Regions from separate parts of the Exiguobacterium sp. KKBO11 genome, predicted to be linked through region 2. Evidence: riboswitches for the same ligand, from Rfam matches in the RefSeq annotation. Region 2 holds a riboswitch; each other region holds the start of a gene.
What was found. A riboswitch is a leader RNA that binds a small molecule or an ion and turns the genes downstream of it on or off. The one in region 2 is predicted to bind thiamine pyrophosphate.
Positions count from the first base shown of each region.

Region 1 (3,132 bases), on a different contig from region 2:
AAGGATGTGATCGCAGCAGTCAAAGATGGTCGCCTCTCAGAGGAACGGATCGATCAATCGGTTGAGCGGATTCTGACACTGAAAGCAGAACGCGGAATTTGGAACGGTACGACTGACACGACATCCCTAGCTGAAAAAATCGCGCAATCGAACCAAATCGTCGGTAGTCCCGAGCATAAAGCAAAAGAACGTGCGATGACGGAAGCCGCGGTCACACTCGTGAAAAATGATCAGCGGACCTTACCATTCAAACCGAAAAAGAACGCAAATGTTCTTGTGATCGCTCCTGCGGCGGATCAAACGGACAGCATGAAAAAAACGATCGCTTCCCTACCGAAGAATCGGAACTGGCACGTGACGACAGCGAATTACTCGGCTACTACGCTACCGCTCGACCAAAACCCGACATTACGGGCGCAACTCGATGCAGCAGATTACATCATCGTCGGTTCCAACGTCAACACGAGTGCTAAACTACTACCTACTGCACCAGAACAAGCGATTCCGGCTTCGATCTTCCGCTATGCGAAACAAACGGATACACCATCCGTCCTGCTCAGTCTCCGTAACCCATACGATGTCGCCGTTCAACCGGACGCACCGGCACACGTCCTCGTCTATGGCTTCAAAGGCGATCCAAACGGTCCAGACTCCGAAGCAGGCAATCTAAAATCAGCGGGACCGAACCTGCCTGCAGGTATCCGAGCGATCTTCGGAACGTTCAAACCGCAAGGCACTTTACCGGTTGATGTGCCGGTCTTTCAGAACGGTGTCTTTACCGATCAACTGCATCTCGAATTCGGTGACGGCTTTAAAAACTGGAAAAAATGATGACGTGATACACCAAAAGACCGAAGCTCCTTTACAGGATGCCTCGGTCTTTTAACGATTGATACGGATATTCGGCTTCTTCTTTCGAACGCTTGTAGACACGATGAAGTGAATAAGTCAACGAAACATAGAGGATGACGACTAGGATAGTCGCGATGGAACTCCCCATTGTAAAACCGAACTGAAGCAACACCTGAAAATTCTGAATCGTAGCATATGTGCCGTACACCACCATCAATATGGGAATGATGTACCCAACAAATCTCACTTTCACTTTTCCGAGCACCTGTTGCACGACATATGCCGCGAGAATCACAAGTGCGATCACGATGATTTCCATTCCAATCCCTACTTTCACCAGATGGTATTCCTAATTCTACCATCTACTGGTTTAAGAAGATACCGGGCGTGCTGGAATCTTTTCGTAGACCGACGTGAACGTCTCTTCCGTCCACCCCATGTGCCAGAAGAGTAACTCATAGTAACAACTTGTCACGAAATGACGTTTCATCCGCTCGCGTTCCGTCGGGCTCGCTTGTTCCGCCAGTGCATCAAGCCGTGCAATCTGTTCAAAGACGACCTTTTCAAACCATTCCGAGCTGTACGTGTCGATCCATTGCTGATAGATTTTTTCTTCCGGAGTACACGTCAGTAATTGCTGTCCGACTTCATAATACAACCAGTAACATGGCAAGATGGCAGCAATCGTCTCACCGAGCGTTCCTTCACTCGCATGATGCATGTGGGAGACATACGCATATGTTGTCGGTGCCGGTTCAAATGCTTCAAGATCTGCTTCCGTAATACCGAGCGGCTCAAAAAATGATTGATGTAAGCTCAACTCTGCCTCGTAAGTCGAAGTAGCATGCTCGGCAAGTGTCGCGATCGTCGCGAAGTCGTCTGCTTTTGACGCTGCCTTCGCTTGAATCTTCGCAAAGTGTTTTAAGTAATAGGCATCCTGCATGACGTAATGCCGAAATTTCGAGAGCGGTAACGTCCCCTCCCCGATTCCTTGTACGAATGGGTGCGTAAAACTACTATCCCAATACGCTTGTGCCGCTTGTTTGATTTCTTGTGTGAATGTCATGATCTCATCCTCCTCGTTTAGTATGAAACGAAAAAACACCACCCCGAAACACACGGGCATGGCGCAAGAAGAACAAGACTTGACGCCACTTCCCTCCGTAAGTACGAACTTAATCAGGTTCAAAGGGTCCGAACGTCTTCGTTCGTCTCAGTCGGTCTACCGACTCCCCTAGTGGTCATTATTCGATTCCCATCCACTATAGCATGCTGAAAATGGAAGTCAAGTTGTCCTCTTTTCGCTATACTATGGAGTGTCAGAAGACGGATGCCGTCTCCATCTACAGACCGATTCCGAACTTCTTTCGTTCTCGTACACTAACTTTAGTACCTGATACTATAATTCATTCTGTTACTTACAATTGGAGGATTTCATTATGCATACACCAACAAAAATCATGGCGTCAGCCGTTATCGCTTCTGCTCTATTACTCCCGACAGCCGCATCTGCCGAACAAGTCGTCGATAAGACGATCGTCACACTCGGGGAGTCGCTCGGCGCAAAGGATAAAGCATGGGTGCTTTCCCGTCTCAATGCACCGGAAGGCATCACACCGATCATCGCCACTTCTGCTGACGAAGAAAAATATCTCGGGAAAAACATTCCACAGTCGCAAAAAGGTGGCAACATGTATTCGTCGGCTAAGATCGAACTGACGGAAAAAGGTGATGGACTTTCCGTCTCGACGGAGAACATCACATGGGTGACAAAGGATATGTATCTCAACGCTCTCGTCACAGCGGGTGTCAAAGATGCCGATATCACGATCACTTCTCCCTACAAGGTGACCGGGACATCGGCACTGACAGGAATCATGAAAGCGTACGATCAAACTTCCGCTGAGACTGGAATTAAGTTAAGTGACGAACGCAAGGATTTAGCACAGCAAGAATTATCGGTCACATCAGACGTCGGAAAAACGGTCGGCACGGATAAAGTCGCTGACTTAATGAATGAGATCAAGGCTGAGATCGCCAATCAAAAACCGGAAACCAAAGTCGAGATCGAAAACCTGATCGTCCAAGTCATTCAAAACAACAATATCCAGTTGTCTGACGCACAAATGGACCGGTTGACGAATCTATTCAATCAAATGGAGCAAGCGAACATCAACTGGGGACAAATCGAGAGTGGTTTGAAAAATGCGGGGCAAGACATCCACGCGTTCGCAACATCAGAAGAAACGAAAGGTTTCTTCGCTAAATTATTCGATGGAC
Region 1 covers NZ_LUCU01000022.1:492,837-495,968, forward strand. Annotated here, with positions in the region: gene AYO36_RS09555 (glycoside hydrolase family 3 protein) at 1-831, shown strand, start outside; gene AYO36_RS09560 (hypothetical protein) at 863-1,171, opposite strand; gene tenA (thiaminase II) at 1,223-1,918, opposite strand; TPP riboswitch at 1,992-2,098, opposite strand; gene AYO36_RS09570 (DUF1002 domain-containing protein) at 2,292-3,132, shown strand, end outside.
Region 1: another riboswitch for thiamine pyrophosphate. It lies ahead of tenA (thiaminase II); the one in region 2 lies ahead of thiT (energy-coupled thiamine transporter ThiT).

Region 2 (3,132 bases):
CTCGAAGAATAATTTCATCTAAAAAGAGGCCGCGGAGTCATCCACGGCCTCTTTCCTATGATTGTGCTATTCCTTAAGCGTCCGCATCATCAATAGTTCTCCTTGATGGAGCTCTACCTTCGCTTCTGACGCACACCATTCATTACTGACGGTCAAGGAACCTCCGACCGGTACTGGATGTGCATCAAGTGGATATTTGACTCCGGATAAGCTTAAAGTCGATGGTACGAGTGGAATGAACGAAAGATAATGATAGCTCCCTGCTTCGACTGCATACGTTCCCTCAGCCAAGTATCGTACCTCTTCTCGTTTCGTCACGAGTCGTGCCTCTGGGTATCGCTTCAATAGATATACATTTTGGACGGTCATGTCGAGCCGCCCACCTGTCGCCCCGATAATGAAGGTATCCTCAAACTGTTTCTTCTCTGAGACTGTACGAAGTGCCAGTTCGAGATCCGTTTCATCTTTCTCGGCCGGATGAACGATTGCCCCTTCTGGTACATAACCAAGAGAATCAAAATCACCAATCGTCAGGTCGCATGTCAGCCCAAACGATTCAATCGTCTGAACACCACCGTCGACACCGACGATAAAGTCACCTGGCTGACAAAACGTCAGTAAATCCGGCGCTTCTTCTCGCGGACCGGCACAGACGAGAATCGCCCGCATCTCAGACGCCTCGTGCCGAATAACGGAGTAAGCGTGGCGCAGTCGTGAATAAAAGACCCGCAACGACACCACAAAGAACGTAAGACGGTACCATGTATGTCGCGTTATAAATCAATGAATACGGTACGACTGGACCTTCGGCATACTCGGCAAAAAAGACGATTCCACTGATGACATGACAGATATAACGGAGTCCTGCGCCTAATAACGTCGCCAGGAGAACGAACGCCATCAAGCTTTTCTTTTGTCCATTGCGCGCGGCTAGTCTGACTTGACGCGCGAACAGACCACTTAATCCGACGACACCATACGCAATCGTATAGTCAAGCATCGGTTGAACGATCGTCAAGACTTGTGGAGCGAACATCAATTGAATCGTACCGACAAGCGCTCCCGTGACGACCCCTCCGACGACACCGTGGCGAAATGCCATGACGAAGATCGGTAACATCGCTAAGCTGATTGAGCCTCCTTGTGGCATTTTGAATGGAATCAGTAAATCAAAGACGACTCCGAGACTGGCGAAGATGGCAATTTCCATCATCATTTGTAACCGTTTCATGCTATTTTCCTCCTTCATTGTACGAGAGGACGCAAAAAGGCAGTACGACGAACGCCGTACTGCCTGCGTGCGCCACATCCCTACGTCCGTTTGAACGGAACAGGTTCGAAGGGTTAAAGTCTAAAAGACTCCTCTCAGCCGCTTTTCAAGCGACACCCCTTGCGGTCATCATATTTCGTTTTCTCGTTCTTATTATACGGCAGCCCCTTGACGAATGCTAGTGATCGCTTCCGCATAATCTGGTGCATTGTAGATTGCTGATCCTGCGACGAGAACGTTCGCACCGTTATCGATGCAAAGCTTTGCCGTTTCCGGATTGACGCCACCGTCAATCTCGATTTCAAATGTCAGACCACGCTCTGCTTTCATTTGCGCAAGTGCTGCGAGTTTCGGCATGACACGCTCGATGAAGGCTTGTCCACCGAAGCCCGGATTGACCGTCATCAATAAAACCATATCGACATCCTCAAGGACGTGTTCAATCGTTGATAATGGCGTATGGGGATTCAAGACGACTCCTGCCTTTGCGCCCGCTGCTTTGATTTGTTGCAAGACACGATGGACATGATTCGTCGCTTCGACGTGGAACGTCACGATGTCCGCCCCTGCTTTGACGAAATCCTCGACGAAACGTTCTGGCTGGTCGATCATCAAATGGACATCGAGAATCATATCCGTCTTTTGACGTAAGCTGCTAAGCACAGGTAATCCAAATGAGATGTTCGGTACGAACTGACCGTCCATGACATCAAAATGGATATAGTCCGCGCCTGCTGCTTCGACTGCTTTAACATCGCGTTCGAGATTCGCAAAATCTGCTGATAAGATAGATGGTGCAATTTTAATCATCTTCAATACCTCCGGGCTCGATTCTTGATTTCGTCTATAAACATACCATAGTTCTCATAACGAGAGGACATGATTTCTTGGGCTTCGACGGCTTCCTTGACGGCACAACCGGGTTCATTCAAATGCAAGCAACCTCGGTATTTGCAATCATCTTGTACAGCCACGAATTCAGGGAAACTCCACCGTACATCCTCGATTTCCATATCATACGGAAAATCGAGGTTCGAGAAACCTGGCGTATCGGCAATCAATCCTTCGGCAAGCGGCATCAATGTGACGTGGCGCGTCGTATGACGTCCTCGTCCGAGTGATTTCGAGATCGCACTTGTTTCTAAATCAAGAGAGGGTTCCAGTGCATTGAGCAATGAACTTTTCCCGACACCGGATTGTCCGGCGAGAACGCTCGTTTTTCCAGCAAGTAACGGACGGACTTGCTCAATACCTGCCAACGTCTCACTTGATGTCTCGATGACCGTATACCCAATCTTCCGGTAAGCGGCAATCGCCTCTCGGACAGCCGGTCCTTTAACATCGTCCAGCAAATCCATCTTCGTCAATAGGATGACGGGTTGAATTTCCTTCGCTTCGATCAAAACGAGAAATCGGTCGAGCAAGTGCGCTGAAAAATCAGGTTCTGCCGCCGAGACGACGAGCAATGCCTGGTCGATATTCGCGACTGGAGGGCGTACTAAAAAGTTGTCCCGCTCCTTCACTTCGAGAATATATCCTGTCTCACTTTCGATATGAAGAACGACCTCGTCTCCGACGACTGGACTGATGCCGCGTTTTCGGAAATTCCCTCTTGCCCGTGAACGGACCTCTCCTTCTGGTGTCATGACATCATAAAAGCCACCCTGCAGACGTATGATCGTTCCTTCTCGATTCTCTTCGATGCGTTGTTCCGTCATCCTATGCACTCCTTTTTCATCACATTCATTGTGCGTCTTTTGCTTGATTGTACGTGATGGTTTTTGAACGATACACCGTATCGTCTTTATAGATCGTAATTTTTCCTTCTTCTCCTGGATCAATCGTCACCGGCACGTCGAATG
Region 2 covers NZ_LUCU01000011.1:880,322-883,453, reverse strand. Annotated here, with positions in the region: gene AYO36_RS04585 (amino acid permease) at 1-12, shown strand, start outside; gene AYO36_RS04580 (thiamine diphosphokinase) at 67-669, opposite strand; gene thiT (energy-coupled thiamine transporter ThiT) at 671-1,231, opposite strand; TPP riboswitch at 1,292-1,401, opposite strand; gene rpe (ribulose-phosphate 3-epimerase) at 1,424-2,080, opposite strand; gene rsgA (ribosome small subunit-dependent GTPase A) at 2,083-2,988, opposite strand; gene pknB (Stk1 family PASTA domain-containing Ser/Thr kinase) at 3,014-3,132, opposite strand, start outside.

Region 3 (3,132 bases), on a different contig from region 2:
GTAATCGTACAGCTTCCCGAATCGCCTGAAGCATCGTATGCGACATGGAATTAGCGTCCGCTTTGGATGACGTCGCAAATAGAGAGCCTACGCCTAAATAAGATGCTCCGTCTCGTTCTGCTTCAATCGCTTGTGCAACGGTTGCTACCGACACACCAATCACGGCATCTGGTAAAAGGCGACGTGCTGCGGTTAAAGGAATGTCTTCTTGTCCGATATGCAAACCAGCTCCGACGAGTAACGCGATATCAATCCGATCATTGATGATCAAAGGAATGTCGTGTCGATCCGTGAGTGCTTTCAACCGAACTGCCTGATCGAAGAATTCCTTTCCTTGCGCTGTTTTTTCCCGTAATTGCACGATCGTTGTACCACCTAAAATGGCTTCCTCAACGACCGTCTCGATCGCGACTCCAGGATGGTACCGACGATCCGTCACTGCATAGATGGAGTAATTAATTGACACGTTCTGTCACCTCCACCAGATCTTGCACCGTCATGAGGCTGATGGCATTGAACAACTCTCGTTTAAAATCACCAAGACCTTGCGCGGAGGCTGCTTGTTCTCCTGCTTTTCCCATGACGAATGTCCCGTGGACAGCCGCCTCAAATGCCGTATATCCTGCACCGAGGAAGCTCGCAATCAAGGAGGCCGTCATGCAGCCTGTACCCGTGATGTCTCCCAGACGTGGTGTTCCTACATGTAATTCCATTTCGCGCGTTCCATCTGTGATGTAGTCGTTCGGACCTGTCACGACGAGGACAGATTGGTGTTTGCGAGCGAATGCACGAATACTTTCTCGATCCATCATTGCATCTCCCGCAGCATCGACTCCCTTAGTTCGCCCATCTTCCCCAAGTAACGTCTTGATTTCAGAAGCATTTCCTTTAATGACCGTACACCCGAGATCAATGAGTTCTTTAGAAAAGGCAGTACGTAATGCCGTTGCCCCTGCTCCAACTGGATCAAGAACGATCGGGACATTCAAACGTCCCGCTTCACGTGCTGCGAGTCGTTGAGCTGCTTGCATGTCTGCATCGATCGTACCAATGTTTAAGACAAGAGCTTGCGCGAGTCTAATCATCTCTTCTACTTCACGAATGTCTTCCGCCATAACGGGTGATGCTCCAACAGCGAGTGTGACGTTCGCGCAGTCGTTGATCGTAACCGTGTTCGTCAGATGGTGAATGAGTGGTTTGTGTTCAAGAATGGTCGTAAACATGTGTATCCCTCCAAAGTGAGTGAAAATGATGTGTCGGTCCAATACCTTGTCCGAGAGCAAATCCATGACGAATTGCCTCCGTGACATAGCTCTTTGCCTGTCTTACGCTATCTGTTAAATCTTCTCCAAGCGCCATCCGCGCCGCAATCGCCGCAGATAAGGTACAACCAGTTCCATGAGTATGTTGATTGTCTAACCGTTCCGATGTGAAGCGGTGTTCCACTTCCCCATCAAACAACAAATCCGTCGCAGCTCCTGAGAGATGTCCACCTTTTAGTAATACTGCCCCTGTCTGTGTAGCCAATTGATGCATCGCCAATCGCATTTCATCTAGATTGGTCACTGATCGTCCTGTTAAACGCTCCGCTTCCGGTAAATTCGGTGTGACGAGTGTCGCAAGCGGTAGAAGTTCTGAAATCAATGCTTGTTCAGCTTCCGTCCGCAATAGGGCATGACCACCTTTAGCGACCATGACGGGATCTAATATGATCGGAACTGTCTGTTTGCGGAGATGTGTAGCAATGACACGAATCGTATGCGCATTCGAGACCATTCCAATTTTAATCGCATCGACACGAATGTCTGAAAAAATCGACGTTAACTGGGCATCTACGATTTCTGGGGATAACTCTTCCACCGCTTGAACACCCAACGTATTTTGCGCCGTGACGGCTGTCAGGACGCTCATTCCATAAACGCCTAAAGCCGAAAATGTTTTTAAATCTGCTTGAATCCCAGCCCCACCACCGGAGTCGGATCCCGCAATCGTCAGTACATGTTTCATGTTCTTTTCACCTTCCCATCGAGCAATGTAAGGGAGTCGTGACCGACAAAAAAAGCGTCGACCGCTGTAAAAAAGCAGTCGACGCTATACGAAAGCGTTATACACGCATTCCGGTATCCGTTCGGCTCAACTTTCCTACGCTGGTATTATCCAGTTCAGGTAATAGGGTCGAAAACAGATTGGTTTTCCTCTCAGCCGGATTCCTCCAGCTCCCCTAGTTGCTCAAGTATTCGTTTCGCCTTTACTGTAGCATAGAGAAGAAAAAAAAACGAGCCGAAGCCCGTTTTGATTACAGATATGCCAATGGATTGACTGCATTCAGAGGAGAAGAGGCACTGTATTGATAGCCTCCGACATGTAGTTCGAAATGTAAGTGTGGTCCTGTTGAATTCCCTGTACTACCAAGTGTCCCGACTTGTTGACCTTGAGAGACCGTTTGTCCTGCACGAACCGATAATGAACTCATATGTGCGTAGACAGTCGTGTACACTTGTCCATCGAGGAAGTGAGAAATCATGACATGATTGCCGTAAGGTCCACCACCTGATGCTGTAATGACCGTTCCAGCTGCTGCAGCGACGATTGGAGACCCGACCGAACCACTGAAATCAACACCGTTGTGGAACGTATAACCGTTCGCGCCGCTTGCTGGTCCGAATCCTTGCGACACTCCACCAGAAGATGGTCGAACGAATTTCCCTCCACTCGAAACAACGGGCGGGGCAACAGAATCAGTTGACTCCGAACTCTTACCTACTTGTTTTGCTGTTTGAGCATTCGCTTTAGCGGCTTTTTCGGCTGCCGCTTTCTCCGCTGCTGCTTTTTCAGCCGCTGCTTTAGCGGCTGCCTTCGCTGCCGCAATTGCACGTTCTTGCGCTTCGAGAGTCGCTTGAAGTTCTTTTGCGTCTAACAGTTCTGTCGTGAACTTGGTCTTCCCTTTTCGTAATTTCTTCAGCGTGGCACTACGTTCTTTCATTTGAAGCTTTAACGCTTTCTTTTGTTCAAGCAATACTTTCTTTTCTTGCATTTGCTCCGCTTTTTTCTCAACGAGCGCTTGTTTTGCTTCTGCTAATTTTTGTTGCGTTGCGATGTAATCCGAAATCATTTTATCGTCTTGCTCAGCGA
Region 3 covers NZ_LUCU01000055.1:118,470-121,601, forward strand. Annotated here, with positions in the region: gene thiE (thiamine phosphate synthase) at 1-466, opposite strand, end outside; gene thiM (hydroxyethylthiazole kinase) at 456-1,223, opposite strand; gene thiD (bifunctional hydroxymethylpyrimidine kinase/phosphomethylpyrimidine kinase) at 1,204-2,007, opposite strand; TPP riboswitch at 2,123-2,233, opposite strand; gene AYO36_RS14690 (murein hydrolase activator EnvC family protein) at 2,297-3,132, opposite strand, start outside.
Region 3: another riboswitch for thiamine pyrophosphate. It lies ahead of thiD (bifunctional hydroxymethylpyrimidine kinase/phosphomethylpyrimidine kinase); the one in region 2 lies ahead of thiT (energy-coupled thiamine transporter ThiT).